Regions from separate parts of the Streptomyces sp. NPDC050485 genome, predicted to be linked through region 1. Evidence: riboswitches for the same ligand, from Rfam matches in the RefSeq annotation. Region 1 holds a riboswitch; each other region holds the start of a gene.
The links. Region 1 has a riboswitch for thiamine pyrophosphate ahead of thiO (glycine oxidase ThiO). Riboswitches for the same ligand answer to the same signal wherever they lie in the genome.
Positions count from the first base shown of each region.

Region 2: linked by a shared signal. The riboswitch ahead of thiC (phosphomethylpyrimidine synthase ThiC) and the one ahead of thiO (glycine oxidase ThiO) in region 1 are both predicted to bind thiamine pyrophosphate.
Region 3: linked by a shared signal. The riboswitch ahead of ACIBK6_RS34740 (thiamine ABC transporter substrate binding subunit) and the one ahead of thiO (glycine oxidase ThiO) in region 1 are both predicted to bind thiamine pyrophosphate.

Region 1 is NZ_JBITHR010000003.1:353,553-358,526, forward strand. It holds gene metF (methylenetetrahydrofolate reductase [NAD(P)H]) at 1-105, opposite strand, end outside; gene thiE (thiamine phosphate synthase) at 266-916, opposite strand; gene ACIBK6_RS08220 (Rv2175c family DNA-binding protein) at 1,026-1,391, opposite strand; gene ACIBK6_RS08225 (NAD(P)/FAD-dependent oxidoreductase) at 1,539-2,759, opposite strand; TPP riboswitch at 2,879-2,991, shown strand; gene thiO (glycine oxidase ThiO) at 2,989-4,170, shown strand; gene thiS (sulfur carrier protein ThiS) at 4,167-4,367, shown strand; gene ACIBK6_RS08240 (thiazole synthase) at 4,374-4,974, shown strand, end outside.
Region 2 is NZ_JBITHR010000002.1:215,369-220,342, reverse strand. It holds gene ACIBK6_RS04700 (IclR family transcriptional regulator) at 1-87, shown strand, start outside; gene ACIBK6_RS04695 (SsgA family sporulation/cell division regulator) at 190-627, shown strand; gene ACIBK6_RS04690 (YibE/F family protein) at 639-1,985, opposite strand; TPP riboswitch at 2,057-2,191, shown strand; gene thiC (phosphomethylpyrimidine synthase ThiC) at 2,184-3,962, shown strand; gene ACIBK6_RS04680 (hypothetical protein) at 4,029-4,877, opposite strand.
Region 3 is NZ_JBITHR010000025.1:94,686-99,659, reverse strand. It holds gene ACIBK6_RS34750 (phosphatidate cytidylyltransferase) at 1-349, shown strand, start outside; gene rlmN (23S rRNA (adenine(2503)-C(2))-methyltransferase RlmN) at 440-1,546, shown strand; TPP riboswitch at 1,596-1,715, shown strand; gene ACIBK6_RS34740 (thiamine ABC transporter substrate binding subunit) at 1,798-2,889, shown strand; gene ACIBK6_RS34735 (ABC transporter permease) at 2,937-4,550, shown strand; gene ACIBK6_RS34730 (ABC transporter ATP-binding protein) at 4,550-4,974, shown strand, end outside.

The DNA.
Region 1 (4,974 bases):
CTTGGGCGCGTAGAACTCGAAGGAGTACGTGGTCTCGCCGGTCGCGAGCATGTCGCGCACGGTCCGTGCGCGATCCGTCCTGGTGGAAGCTGTGCCAAGGGCCATACTCGCAGGTTAGCCAGGGGTGTCCGGTCCCCCAACAGGACTGGGGTAATTTGTCCGCATTGTCGGATTCTTGTCCACGCCTCGGACAGCACTCGGACAGCACTCGGGCATCCGACCCCGTCCAGGATCCCACTGGCCCGGGCCTGCCCGGCGGACCGGTCTAGCCGAGCCGCTCCCTGACCCGCTTGGCGAGATCGGCGGCGGCCGCGGCGGGGTCGTCGGCCTCGGTGATCGCCCGGACGACGACGACCCGGTCGGCGCCCGCGTCCAGGACCTCGTCCAGATTGCCCGCGTCGATCCCGCCGATCGCGAACCAGGGCCGGTCGGTGCCGAGCGAGGCGGTGTAACGCACCAGGTCCAGGCCCGGGGCGTGGCGGCCCGGCTTGGTCGGGGTGGGCCAGCACGGGCCCGTGCAGAAGTAGTCCACTCCCGGCTCGGCGGCGGCCGCGGCGGCCTCCTGCTCGGCGTGGGTGGATCGGCCGATCAGCACCTGCTCGCCCAGGACGGCCCGGGCGGCGGGCACCGGCAGATCGCCCTGGCCCAGGTGCAGCACGTCCGCGCCGATGGCGTGTGCCACATCGGCCCGGTCGTTCACCGAGAGGAGCTTGCCGTGCCGCCGGCAGGCGTCCGCGAAGACGGCCAGATGGTCCAGCTCCTCGGCGGCCTCCAGGCCCTTGTCCCGCAGCTGCACGATGTCCACGCCGGACGCCAGCACGGCGTCCAGGAACTCGGGCAGGTCGCCCTGGCGCTTGCGCGCGTCCACGCACAGGTAGAGCCGGGCGTCGGCGAGCTGCTCACGGGCCGTGGGCATGGAAGGTCCCCCGTTGTGTTCGTGTTCGGCCGCGCCGCGGTGCACGGGCCGGTTCGGAACCGGACCGTACACCGCGGCCTGTCGGGGCTGGTCGGTGGGCTCGTTCAGATCACAGGGCGAGCGCCTGGGCGCGGCGCTTCACCTCCGTGCCGCGATTCTCGCTGAGGGCCTGCGCGGGGGTGCCGGGCAGGGTCGGGTCGGGAGTGAAGAGCCACTCCAGCATTTCTTCGTCGGAGAAGCCGTCGTCCCGCAGCAGGGTCAGGGTGCCGGCGAGCCCCTTGACCACCTTGTCGGTGTCAATGAAGGCGGCCGGCACCTGGAGCGCCCGGTTCTCACCGCGGCGTACGGCGATGAGCTGGCCCTCCTTGACCAGCTGCCGTACGCGCGTCACCTCCACGTCCAGCATCTCCGCGATGTCGGGGAGGTAGAGCCAGGCGGGGACGAGAGCATCAATCTTTGCGTCAATCTCGGTCACGGTCCAAGCGTGCCACCTCCCACTGACAGTCGGTACCTGGGTGGTCCCGTCCGGCTACCCGGGGGCTGTGCCCCCGGCCCCCTCCGTTTCCCGTCCGTCCGCCTTTCGCCTGCGGGCCGTGCGCTGACGGGGCAGATTTCTGCGGCGCTACCGCGCCGCCCCCTTCAGCGGAACCGACGGATCCGCCACCCTCTCGGCGTTCAGCGGCATCGCCGACTCGATCAGTTTGCGGCCCTGGGCCAGGTCGCGGGGGCGGCCCACGGCCAGTACGGCCACCAGTGCTTCGTCGCGGAGCCAGCAGACGGACCAGGAGGGCGTTGCCGGGTCGCCACGCCAGATCAGGTCGTCGGCGTCGGTGTGGTGGCCCGCGTACTGGACGAAGCGGCCGAACTGCTCGGACCAGAAGTACGGGACCGGGTCGTAGTCGGCGGCCGCCTCGCCCACGATGTCGGCGGCGACCGTGCGCGGGCCCTGCAGCGCGTTGTCCCAGTGGTGGACGAGCAGCCGCTCGCCGAAGCGGGCCGAGGGGAACGAGGCGCAGTCGCCGACCGCGTACACATCGGGCAGCGAGGTGCGCAGCCGGGCGTCCGCGGTGATCGCTCCCTCGGGGCCGAGCGCGATGTCCGAGCCGGCCAGCCAGCCGGTCGCGGGTCGGGCGCCGATGCCGATGACCACGGCGTCGGCGGGCAGCGCGCGGCCGTCGGCGAGCTGCACCTCGCCCGGCACGACCGCCCGGACCCGGGCGCCGGTGAGGAGTTCGGCGCCGGACTCGGCGTACCAGTCGGCCATGGGGGCGGCGACCTCGGCGGGCAGCACCCCGGCCAGCGGGCGGTCGGCGGCCTCGACCACGGTGACCGCGCAGCCCGCGTCACGCGCGGCGGTGGCGAACTCCGCGCCGATCCACCCGGCTCCCACGACCACGATCCGGTGCCGCTGGTCGAGGACCGGGCGCAGCCGCCGGGCGTCGTCCAGCGTGCGCAGCAGGTGGACGCCGGGCACGCCCGCGCTGCCGGGCAGCGTGAGGGGTTCGGCGCCGGTGGCGATGACCAGGGTGTCGTACCCGACCTCGCCGCCCTCCGTCACCACCCGGTGCTCGGCGGGGCGCACCCCGGTCACTTCCAGGCCGAGGCGCAGCTCCACGTCGAGCGCCTCGAAGTCCACCTCGAAGGCCGAGCCCTCGGCCTTGCCGAGCAGCACCGCCTTGGAGAGCGGGGGGCGGTCGTAGGGCTGGTGGGGTTCGGCGCCGATGAGGGTGATGGCTCCGGCGAAGCCCTGTTCGCGCAGGGCCACCGCGGTCTGCACGCCGGCCATGCCCGCGCCGACGACGACCACGTGCCGCGCTTCGGAATGCGTCTGCTGTTCGCTCACCCGATCACCATAAGCATCTGATGAATCGTCAGGTAAGGGGTTCCGGCCGAGCGCGCGCTCCCGCACCGCCCCGACGCTCCCTTACTGCGGGTTGGGAGCTGGGGCTATGGTGGCAGGCGTAAAGCACTCGCGGGAGCCCGGACGCACCGGGCTGAGAGGGAGGCTGGGCGGCCTCCGACCGTACGAACCTGATCCGGGTCATGCCGGCGAAGGGAGGGGCTGGACGCCCATGCGTTCTTCTCGAAAGGGATCCGCCGAAGGGTCCGACGTCCTCGTGGTCGGGGGCGGCATCATCGGGCTCGTCACCGCCTGGCGGGCCGCCCAGCGCGGCCTCGGTGTCGTGCTCGCCGACCCCGAACCGGGCGGCGGGGCCGCCCAGGTCGCGGCCGGGATGCTCGCCGCCGTCACCGAACTGCACTACGGCGAGCAGACCCTGCTCGCCCTCAACGTCGAGTCCGCCCGCCGCTACCCGGCCTTCGCGGCCGAGCTGACGGACGTCACGGGCCTGGACACCGGCTACCGCGCCTGCGGCACCCTGGCCGTGGCGCTCGACTCCGACGACCGCGCCCACCTGCGGGACCTGCACGCGCTCCAGGTCCGTTCCGGCCTGGAGTCGGAGTGGCTGTCCGGGCGCGACTGCCGCCGTCTGGAGCCCATGCTCGCGCCGGGCGTGCGCGGCGGGCTCCGGGTCGACGGCGACCACCAGATCGATCCGCGCAGGCTCGCGAAGGCGCTGGTCGCCGCCTGTACGCGGGCCGGGGTGCGGTTCGCGTACGGCTGGGCCGAGCGGCTCTCGGTGGTACGGGACCGGGCCGCCGGCGTCGTTCTGGCGGACGGCACCGAGCTCGCCGCCGACCAGGTCGTGCTCGCCGCGGGCAGCCTCAGCGGCAGGCTGGCGGGCCTACCGGAAGAACTGCTTCCGCCGGTACGTCCCGTGAAGGGCCAGGTCCTGCGGCTGACCGTGCCGCCCGCGTACGCGCCCTTCCTGTCCCGCACCGTGCGGGCGGTGGTGCGGGGCGGCGAGATCTATCTCGTACCGCGGGAGAACGGCGAGCTCGTCGTCGGCGCCACCAGCGAGGAGCTGGGCTGGGACACCACGGTCACCGCGGGCGGGGTCTACGAGCTGCTGCGCGACGCGCACGAGCTGGTGCCCGGGATCACCGAGCTGCCGCTCACCGAGACCCGGGCCGGACTGCGCCCCGCCTCCCCCGACAACGCGCCCCTGCTCGGCCCGACCGCGCTGCCCGGGCTGCACCTCGCCACCGGGCACTACCGCAACGGCGTGCTGCTCACCGCGGTCACCGGCGATGTCATGGCGCACGTCCTGACCACCGGTGAACTGCCCGACGAGGCACGCCCGTTCACCCCCCGACGCTTCACCTGCGCACCCCAGGAGCTGACGACCGCATGACCATCTCCGTCAACGGCGAGCCCCGCGCGCTCGCCCCCGGGACCACCCTCGACGCCCTCGTCGCCACCCTCACCCCGGCCCGCTCCGGTGTCGCCGCCGCCGTCAACGAGGCGGTCGTGCCGCGCGGCGCCTGGCCGACGACCACGCTCGGCGACGGCGACCGCGTCGAGGTCCTCACCGCCGTGCAGGGAGGCTGAGCCGCCATGGCCGACGACCCGCTGACCATCGCCGACACCGCCTTCGGCTCGCGCCTGATCATGGGCACGGGCGGGGCGCCCAGCCTCGACACCCTGGAACGCGCGCTCATCGCGTCCGGCACCGAGCTGACGACGGTGGCGATGCGCCGCCTCGATCCCACCGTGCAGGGCTCGGTCCTGTCCGTACTGAACCGGCTGGGCATCCGGGTGCTGCCCAACACCGCGGGCTGCTTCACCGCGGGCGAGGCCGTGCTGACCGCGCGGCTGGCCCGCGAGGCGCTCGGCACCCACTGGGTGAAGCTGGAGGTCGTCGCCGACGAACGCACCCTGCTCCCCGATCCGATCGAACTGCTCGACGCCGCCGAGGTGTTGGTGGACGACGGGTTCACGGTGCTGCCCTACACCAACGACGACCCGGTGCTCGCCCGGAAGCTGGAGGACGTGGGCTGCGCGGCGATCATGCCGCTCGGCTCCCCCATCGGTTCCGGCCTCGGCATCCGCAATCCGCACAACTTCGAGCTGATCGTGGACCGGGCGGGCGTCCCGGTGATCCTCGACGCGGGCGCGGGCACCGCCTCCGACGTCTCACTCGCGATGGAGCTGGGCT
Region 2 (4,974 bases), on a different contig from region 1:
GAAGAACGGCTGCTGCCCGCGATCGAGCAGCTACGGGGCGAAGTGGGGAGCCTGCTCAGTTCGCTCACGTTCTCTATCAGTATCTGAAAACTCACTCCTTGTGATCTGTTAGCGCTTACAGCACGATGGCGTCAAGAGGGCCATGGGGGATCAATCCCGGCCAGTTTCAGCTAAAGCGGGGTGCGTGTGATGCGTGGGTCGGTTGAGGCAGAAGTGATGATGAGCTTCCTCGTCTCCGAGGAGCTTTCCTTTCGGATCCCGGTGGAGCTGACATACGAGGCGGCGGACCCGTATGCGGTGCGGATGACCTTCCACCTTCCCGGCGACACGCCTGTCACCTGGGCTTTCGGCCGCGAGCTGCTGCTCGACGGCATCAACAGGCCGACCGGGGACGGTGATGTGCGGATCGAGCCCACCGAGCCGGATGAGCTCGCCGATGTGCGCATCCGGCTCCAGGTGGGCGCCGACCGGGCTCTGTTCCGGGCCGGCGCCGCACCGCTGGTGGCCTTCCTGGACCGCACCGACCGGCTCGTGCCCCTGGGGCAGGAACGGATGCTCGGTGACTTCGACGGGCATCTGGAGGACGCGCTCGGCCGCATCCTCGCCGAGGAGCAGAACGCCGGCTGACCCGGAGTCCGCTACTTCTTACGGCGGTGACCGCCCCCACCGCGTACCGGACCCAGCCGTGCGGCGGTGCCGGTGCCGGAAGCCGGGCGGTCGGCGGACACCACCAGGGCGGCCAGCGCGGTGGTCACCGGCACCGAGGCGACCAGTCCGATCGACCCGACCAGCGTGCGGACCACCTCCTCGGCGACCAGCTCGCTGTTGGCCACCGTGCCCACACTGCTCTGCGCGATCGAGAACAGCAGCAGCAGGGGCAGCGCCGCGCCCGCGTACGCGAGGACCAGGGTGTTGACCACCGACGCGATGTGGTCGCGGCCGATCCGGATGCCCGCCCGGTACAGACCGCGCGGACCCATCGTCGGATTCGCCTCGTGCAGCTCCCAGACCGCCGAGGTCTGCGTGACCGTCACATCGTCGAGCACGCCCAGCGAGCCGATGATGACGCCGGCGAGCAACAGGCCCGACATGTCGATGTCCGGGTAGAGGCCGTGGATCAGACCGGTGTTGTCGTCGGTGTTGCCGGTGAGCGAGGCCCAGCCGATGAAGACCGAGCCGAGCAGGCCGATGAGGATCAGCGAGACGAGGGTGCCGAGGACGGCGACGGAGGTGCGCGCCGAGAGGCCGTGGCACATGTAGAGCGCGATCAGCATGATGGCGCTCGCTCCGACCACCGCGACGAGCAGCGGATTGGAGCCCTGCAGGACCGCCGGCAGGATGAACAGGGTCAGCACCGCGAACGAGACCACCAGGGCCACCAGCGCCATCACCCCGCGCAGCCGGCCGACGACCACGACCGCCAGTGCGAAGATCCCGGCGAGCAACGCCATGGGGAATCTGCGGTTCACATCGGTCACCGAATACTGCAGGTCATGGGGGGCGTCGGGGGCATACGCCACGATCACGCCCTCGCCCTGGTGCAGTTGGCGGGGCGAGTCGGGCTGGACGATCTCGGTGAAGGTTCGGCCCTTCTCCTTGCCCGAGGTGACCTCGACGGTCGCCTTCCCGCACAGGCCCTGCTGGGCACGCCTGGCCTGCTGGCCCTCGGCGGTGGAGGTGTCGCCGTTCGACGGGGTCTGACCGGCATTGACCGTCTTGCAGTCCACCTTGTCCACTTTGATGACCTTGGCCTGCTGGGTCTGGCGGTCGAAGCCGACGCCGGTGCGCTGGTGCGGCGGGGCGCCGCCGGGCCAGAGCACCACGAGACCCACAACTACCGCTGCGGAGAAAGGAATCAGCACAGCGGCGATGACTTTGCGGAGGTGCTTCGACACGGGTGCAGCGGGGCCGTGGCTGTGCGAGTGGCCATGCCCGTGGCCGTGTCCGCTCGGCTGTTGCGGATGGTGCGGTTCTGGTGAGGTCACCGCACGATCATCGCAAGAACGGAGGGGGCCCTCTGTTCAGCACGCCAGTGATGACGCTAGCGTGGTGACACCTTTGCACACGCGGGAGCTCGGAGCACCGGGCTGAGAGGGCGCTGAAAGCCGTACGAACCGTACGGAACAGGCTGCGCCGACCGCCGAACCTGTTACCGGGTAATGCCGGCGTAGGGAGTAGGTCTCATGACCATTCAGGATGCACGCACGCCTGCCTCCAGTACCGAGGAGAGCGGGAAGTCCATCGGCTGGCACAAGGGGTACGTCGAGGGGTCGCGCCCGGACCTCCGGGTGCCGGTCCGCCAAGTGCACCTCACCAACGGCAAGGACGTGACGCTGTACGACACGTCGGGGCCGTACACCGACCCGAACGTCGAGACCGACGTCCGCCGCGGCCTCGCCCCGCTCCGGGAGAACTGGATCATCGGGCGCGGCGACACCGAGGAGTACGCGGGCCGACCGGTCCGCCCCGAGGACGACGGCATCAAGCACACCTCGCCGCGCGGGGGCCTCAAGAACCTCGACGCGGTCTTCCCCGGCCGCCCGCGCCAGCCCCGCCGGGGCCGCGGCGGCCAGGCCGTCACCCAGCTCGCGTACGCGCGCCGCGGCGAGATCACCCCGGAGATGGAGTACGTCGCGATCCGCGAGAACGTCTCCCCCGAGGTCGTCCGGGAGGAGATCGCGGCGGGCCGCGCGGTGCTGCCCGCCAACATCAACCACCCCGAGATCGAGCCGATGATCATCGGCAAGCGGTTCCTGGTGAAGGTCAACGCCAACATCGGGAACTCCGCGGTCACCTCCTCCATTGAGGAAGAGGTCGACAAGATGACGTGGGCCACCCAGTGGGGCGCGGACACGGTCATGGACCTCTCCACGGGCCGCAACATCCACACCACCCGTGAGTGGGTTCTGCGCAACTCCCCGGTCCCCATCGGCACCGTGCCGCTGTACCAGGCGCTGGAGAAGGTGGACGGCCGCGCCGAGGAACTGACCTGGGACATCTACAAGGACACGGTCATCGAGCAGGCCGAGCAGGGCGTCGACTACATGACGGTCCACGCCGGTGTCCTGCTGCGGTACGTGCCGCTGACCGCCCGCCGCAAGACCGGCATCGTCTCGCGCGGCGGGTCGATCATGGCGGCCTGGTGCCTGGCGCACCACAGGGAGTCGTTCCTGTACGAGAACTTCGAGGAGCTCTGCGAGATCCTCGCGGCGTACGACGTGACGTACTCGCTGGGCGACGGCCTGCGGCCGGGTTCCATCGCGGACGCCAACGACGAGGCGCAGTTCGCGGAGCTGCGCACGCTCGGGGAGCTCAACACGATCGCCAAGCGCCACAACGTACAGACGATGATCGAGGGCCCCGGGCACGTCCCGATGCACAAGATCAAGGAGAACATCGACCTCCAGCAGGAGATCTGCGAGGAGGCCCCGTTCTACACCCTGGGGCCGCTGACCACCGATGTGGCGCCCGCCTACGACCACATCACCTCCGGCATCGGTGCGGCGATGATCGCCTGGTGGGGCACCGCGATGCTCTGCTACGTCACGCCCAAGGAGCACCTCGGCCTGCCCAACCGCGATGACGTGAAGACCGGCGTCATCACCTACAAGATCGCCGCGCACGCGGCGGACCTGGCCAAGGGGCACCCGGGGGCGCAGGAGTGGGACGACGCGCTCTCGGACGCCCGGTTCGAGTTCCGCTGGGAGGACCAGTTCAACCTGGCCCTCGACCCGGACACCGCCCGGGAGTTCCACGACGAGACGCTTCCCGCGGAGCCGGCCAAGACCGCGCACTTCTGCTCGATGTGCGGCCCGAAGTTCTGCTCGATGAAGATCTCGCAGGACATCAGGCGCCAGCACGGCGGCGATCTGAAGTCCGAGGAGATCGAGGCCGGGATGGCGGAGAAGTCGGCAGAGTTCGCGGCAAGCGGGAACCGGGTGTACCTGCCTCTCGCCGACTGACGTACGGGGCTGGTTGTTTCACGTGAAACGGGGTGTTTCACGTGAAACAACCAGCCCGTTGGCCGCTCAGTCCGGCTGGTGCTCCGGCCCGCCGAAGTCGGGGCTGGTGAAGTCGGGGCTCGTGAAGCTGGGATGGCTGTTGGGGGAGGCGCCGTCATCGGGGCTGTCGAAGCCCGGGCGGTCGTAGCCGAGGGTGGGGATGCGGCCCATGGGGCGGCGCGGGGCAGGGGCTCCGGGATCCATGCTCGGGTCGGCGAGCGCGTCGCGCAGGAAAGGGTAGACGCCGCGTTCCAGCAGGGCGTGGCGCCAGGCCTCGCGGGCGCGGGCGACCTCCTGGGTGCGCTCGTCGGGGGCGTCCGCCTCGCCGTCCTCGTCGATGGCCACGACCTGGGTCGCGCCGTTGCGCAGCGCGGTGAGCAGCAGGCCGATGCCGGCCGCCAGTATCGCGGCGGCGGTCAGCGCGCCGAAGAACCAGCCGGCCGTCAGCATGGTGTCGGCGAACGCGGGCTGCGGGTTGAGCATCTTCAGGATGTAGCCGACTAGCAGGAAGATCGCGGCGGCGGTGCCCGCAAGCACCGGGGCCAGTACGGTGACGACGGCGCCGATGCCCGCTCCCGAGGGCTCCAGGACCTCGCCGGCCGCCGACACCAGGTCGGAGCCGGCGGCTTCTCCTCCCACGGGCTGCGTGCGCAGCTCTTCGCGCGCCGCGACGTAGTGCTCGTACTCGGCGCTCGCCCGCTCGGTGATGAAGGTGCCGGCGGCGAGCACCATGGTGCGCAGCTGCACGGCGTTGAGGCGGTCGCCGATACCGGACAGCTCGGGCCGTTCATGCGCGGTGCGCAGTGCCTCGTCGAGAATCCGCTCGAACTCCGGGCGGTCCTCGACCAGCAGGTGCGGAGCGCTGTTCATGTGCATCCCCCGATGCTCCGTAGGGCCGGGAAGCCCGCCTGATGAACGGGCAGTTGGGCGGAAACGGAGGAGAGCCTGCTACGGATAACCCGATGGTAGAGCC
Region 3 (4,974 bases), on a different contig from region 1:
GATCGGCTGGCGCTTCGGCAAGCACAAGCTGGCGCCGCGCATCAGCCCCGGAAAGACCCGCGAGGGTCTGTTCGGCGCGGTGTCGTTCGCGATGGTGGCGGGTGCGCTGTGCATGCAGTTCCTGATCGACGACGGCACGTGGTGGCAGGGTCTGCTGCTCGGCGTCGCGGTCGCGGCGAGTGCCACGCTCGGCGACCTCGGCGAGTCGATGATCAAGCGGGACCTGGGCATCAAGGACATGGGCACCCTGCTGCCGGGCCACGGCGGCATCATGGACCGTCTGGACTCCCTGCTGCCCACCGCGCCGGTGGTGTGGCTGCTCCTCGCGATCTTCGTCGGTACCGGCTGACCTGCGCTTTCGTACGGCTTTGAACGGTGAGGGCTCGTCGTCCACAGGACGGCGAGCCCTTTTCCGTACGTCTGAGACACTTGAGGAACCATGCCCAAGCCCGGAGAACTCACTTTCGTCGCCCCCCGCGGAGCCAAGAAGCCGCCGCGGCACCTCGCCGACCTCTCGCCCGCCGAGCGCAAGGAAGCCGTCGCCGCGATCGGCGAGAAGCCGTTCCGCGCCAAGCAGCTCTCGCAGCACTACTTCGCGCGGTACGCCCACGACCCGGCCGAGTGGACCGACATCCCGCTCGCCGCGCGCGGCCGGCTCCAGGAGGAGCTGCTGCCCGATCTGATGTCGGTCGTACGGCACATCTCGTGCGACGACGACACCACCCGCAAGACGCTGTGGAAGCTGCACGACGGGACGCTGGTCGAGTCCGTCCTGATGCGCTACCCGGACCGGGTGACGATGTGCATCTCCTCGCAGGCCGGCTGCGGCATGAACTGCCCGTTCTGCGCCACCGGCCAGGCGGGCCTGGACCGCAACCTGTCGACCGCCGAGATCGTGCACCAGATCGTGGACGGCATGCGCGCGCTGCGCGACGGCGAGGTCCCCGGCGGCCCCGCCCGCCTGTCCAACATCGTCTTCATGGGCATGGGCGAACCGCTCGCCAACTACAAGCGCGTCGTCGGCGCCATCCGCCGTCTCACCGACCCCGAGCCGGACGGTCTGGGCCTGTCCCAGCGCGGCATCACCGTCTCCACCGTCGGCCTGGTGCCAGCGATGCACCGCTTCGCCGACGAGGGTTTCAAGTGCCGCCTCGCCGTCAGCCTGCACGCGCCGGACGACGAGCTGCGCGACACCCTCGTACCGGTCAACACCCGGTGGAAGGTGCGCGAGGTCCTCGACGCCGCCTGGGAGTACGCCGAGAAGTCCGGGCGCCGCATCTCCATCGAGTACGCCCTGATCCGCGACATCAACGACCAGGCGTGGCGCGGCGATCTGCTCGGCCGGCTGCTCAAGGGCAGGCGGGTGCACGTCAACCTCATCCCGCTGAACCCGACGCCCGGATCGAAGTGGACGGCCTCGCGGCCCGAGGACGAGAAGGCGTTCGTCGAGGCGATCGCGGCGCACGGCGTGCCCGTGACCGTCCGCGACACCCGGGGCCAGGAGATCGACGGAGCCTGCGGTCAGCTCGCCGCCTCCGAGCGATAGGGCCCGGGTGCGGCGAAGGGGCCCGTGTAATCTGGCCGGAAACATCTGCATATTCCGACAGGGGAGCGCCACAGCGCTGAGAGTGCGGGACCCGCTTCAGGGAACGGCCCGCAGACCCTCTGAACCTTGCCCCGGTCATTCGGGGTAGGAAGTTCGGCGATTACTCAAGCTGTTGCGCCCTGCCCGCACGACCCCGTGTCGTGCGGGCAGGGCCGCGTCTCTTCCTGGTCATGTCCAGGAGGAATGAAGAAATGCGCAGTACCAAGAGGCTCGCGGCCGGTGCGCTCGCCGCCGCCCTCGGGGTCGCCACGCTCGCGGCCTGCGGCGGCTCGGACGGCAAGAAGACGTCCGGCGCCACGGGCGACAAGACCGTGACGCTGGTCAGCCACGACTCCTTCGCGGCGTCGGACGCGGTGCTCAAGGCGTTCACCGCGCAGACCGGCTACACCGTGAAGGTCCTCAAGAGCGGGGACGCCGGGGCCGCCCTCAACCAGGAGATCCTCACCAAGGGCTCCCCGCGCGGCGACGTCTTCTTCGGCGTCGACAACACACTGCTCTCGCGCGCCCTCGACAACGGCATCTTCACGCCGTACGCCGCCAAGGGCCTGGACCGGCTGCCCGCCGACGTCCAGCTCGACAAGGACCGGCACCGGGTCACGCCCATCGACACCGGCGACATCTGCGTCAACTACGACAAGAAGTACTTCGCCGACAAGAAGCTGGCGCCCCCGCAGTCCTTCGACGATCTGATCAAGCCCGAGTACAAGAACCTGCTCGTCACGGAGAACGTGGCGACGTCCTCTCCCGGTCTCGGCTTCCTGCTCGGCTCGGTCGCCAAGTACGGCGACGGGGGCTGGCAGGACTACTGGAAGAAGCTGAGGGCCAACGGCGTCAAGGTGGTCGACGGCTGGGAGCAGGCGTACAACACGGACTTCTCCGGTTCGGCCGGCGGCAAGAAGGCCAAGGGCGACCGGCCGCTGGTCGTCTCCTACGCCTCCAGCCCGCCCGCCGAGGTGATCTACGCCGACCCGAAGCCCACCGAGGCCCCGACCGGCGTCGCCACCGGCACCTGCTTCCGTCAGACCGAGTTCGCGGGCCTGCTCAAGGGAGCGAAGAACGAGGCCGGCGGCAAGGCGCTCCTGGACTTCCTGATCTCCAAGAAGTTCCAGGAGGACATGCCGCTCCAGATGTTCGTGGACCCGGTCGCCAAGGACGCGGCGGTCCCGCCGGAGTTCACCACGTTCGGCGCGAAGATCACGAACTCGGCGACGGTCGCCCCCGACAAGATCGCCAAGAACCGTGACCAGTGGGTCAAGACATGGTCCTCGCTCGTCCTGAAGTAGGCCGCCCCTGGGGGAAGCTGCGGGGCAACGCGGTGCGGCTGGGCCTGATGGTCCTGCCCGCCGTGTTCTTCGCGCTGTTCTTCGCCTGGCCCGTGGCCGCCATCGTCGGCCGCGGGCTCACGGCGGACGGCGCCTGGCAGTTCGGCCGGATCGCCGAGGTGCTGACCGACCCGGACATCGCGCACGTCCTGTGGTTCACCACCTGGCAGGCGCTCGCCTCCACCGCGCTCACCCTGGTGATCGCACTGCCCGGCGCATACGTCTTCGCGCGCTTCGACTTCCCCGGCAAACAGCTCCTCCGGGCCGTCGTCACCGTGCCGTTCGTGCTGCCGACGGTCGTCGTGGGCACCGCGTTCCTGGCGCTGCTCGGCCGCGGCGGGCTGCTCGACCAGCTGTGGGGGGTGCGCCTGGACACGACGGTGTGGGCGATCCTGCTCGCGCACGTCTTCTTCAACTACGCGGTGGTCGTACGGACCGTCGGCGGCCTGTGGTCGCAGCTCGACCCCCGCCAGGAGGAGGCCGCCAGGGTCCTCGGCGCCTCCCGCCTCGCCGCCTGGCGCAAGGTCACCCTGCCCGCGCTCGGCCCCGCGGTCGCGGCGGCCGCGCTCATGGTCTTTCTGTTCACCTTCACCTCCTTCGGCGTCGTCCAGATCCTCGGCGGCCCCACCTTCTCCACCCTCGAAGTGGAGATCTACCGGCAGACCGCCGAACTCCTCGACCTGCCGACCGCGGCCGTCCTGACGATCGTGCAGTTCGCGGCGGTCGGTGCGGTCCTCGCCGTGCACGCCCGGACGGTGCGCCGCCGCGAGACCGCCCTGAAACTGGTCGACCCCGCCCAGACCGCCCGCCGCCCGCGCGGCGCCGGCCAGTGGACACTCCTGGCATCCGTGCTCGCGGTCGTGGTGCTGCTGATCCTGCTCCCCGTCGGCGTGCTGATCGCACGCTCCCTGGACACCCCCGACGGCTACGGGCTCGGCTACTACCGGGCGCTCCAGACCGCGGGCGACAACGGCAGCTTCCTCGTGCCGCCCATCGAGGCGATCGGGAACTCGGTCCAGTACGCCCTCGCCGCCACCGCGATCGCGCTCGTCATCGGAGGACTGGCGGCGGCCGCCCTGACCCGGCGCGGCAGCGGACGACTCGTGCGGGGCTTCGACGCGCTGCTGATGCTGCCGCTCGGCGTCTCCGCCGTCACCGTCGGCTTCGGATTCCTGATCACCCTCGACAAGCCGCCGCTCGACCTCAGGACCTCCTGGATCCTGGTGCCGCTCGCCCAGGCGCTGGTGGGCACCCCCTTCGTCGTACGGATCATGCTGCCGGTGCTGCGCGCGGTGGACGGGCGGCTGCGCGAGGCGGCGGCCGTGCTCGGTGCGTCCCCGTTGCGGGCCTGGCGCGAGGTGGACCTGCCGCTGGTGCGGCGGGCCCTGCTCATCGCGGCGGGCTTCGCGTTCGCGGTCTCGCTCGGCGAGTTCGGCGCGACCGTCTTCATCGCGCGGCCCGACCACCCGACGCTGCCCGTCGCCGTCGCCCGCCTCCTGGGCCGGGCCGGCGACCTCAACTACGGCCAGGCGATGGCCCTCAGCACGATTTTGATGGTGGTGTGCGCGGTGTCGCTGCTCGTCCTCGAACGCCTGCGGATAGACCACAGCGGGGAGTTCTGATGCTGACACTGGACGGCGTGACGGTACGGTTCGGCGACCGGGCCGCGCTCGACGCGGTCGACCTGGAGGTCGCCGAGCACGAGACGGTGTGCGTGCTCGGGCCGAGCGGCAGCGGCAAGTCGACCCTGCTGCGGGTCGTCGCAGGCCTCCAAGTCCCCGACGGCGGGCGGGTGTTGCTCGGTGGCGCCGACCAGGCCGGGGTGCCCGTGCACAGACGCGGGCTCGGCCTGATGTTCCAGGACCACCAGCTCTTCCCGCAGCGCGACGTCGCCGGGAACGTGGCGTTCGGGCTGCGCATGCGCCGGGCCTCGCGGGACGAACAGGCCCGCCGGGTCGGTGAGTTGCTGGATCTCGTCGGGCTGCCGGGCGCCGAGCGGCGGGCCGTCGCCGCGCTCTCCGGCGGCGAGCAGCAGCGCGTCGCGCT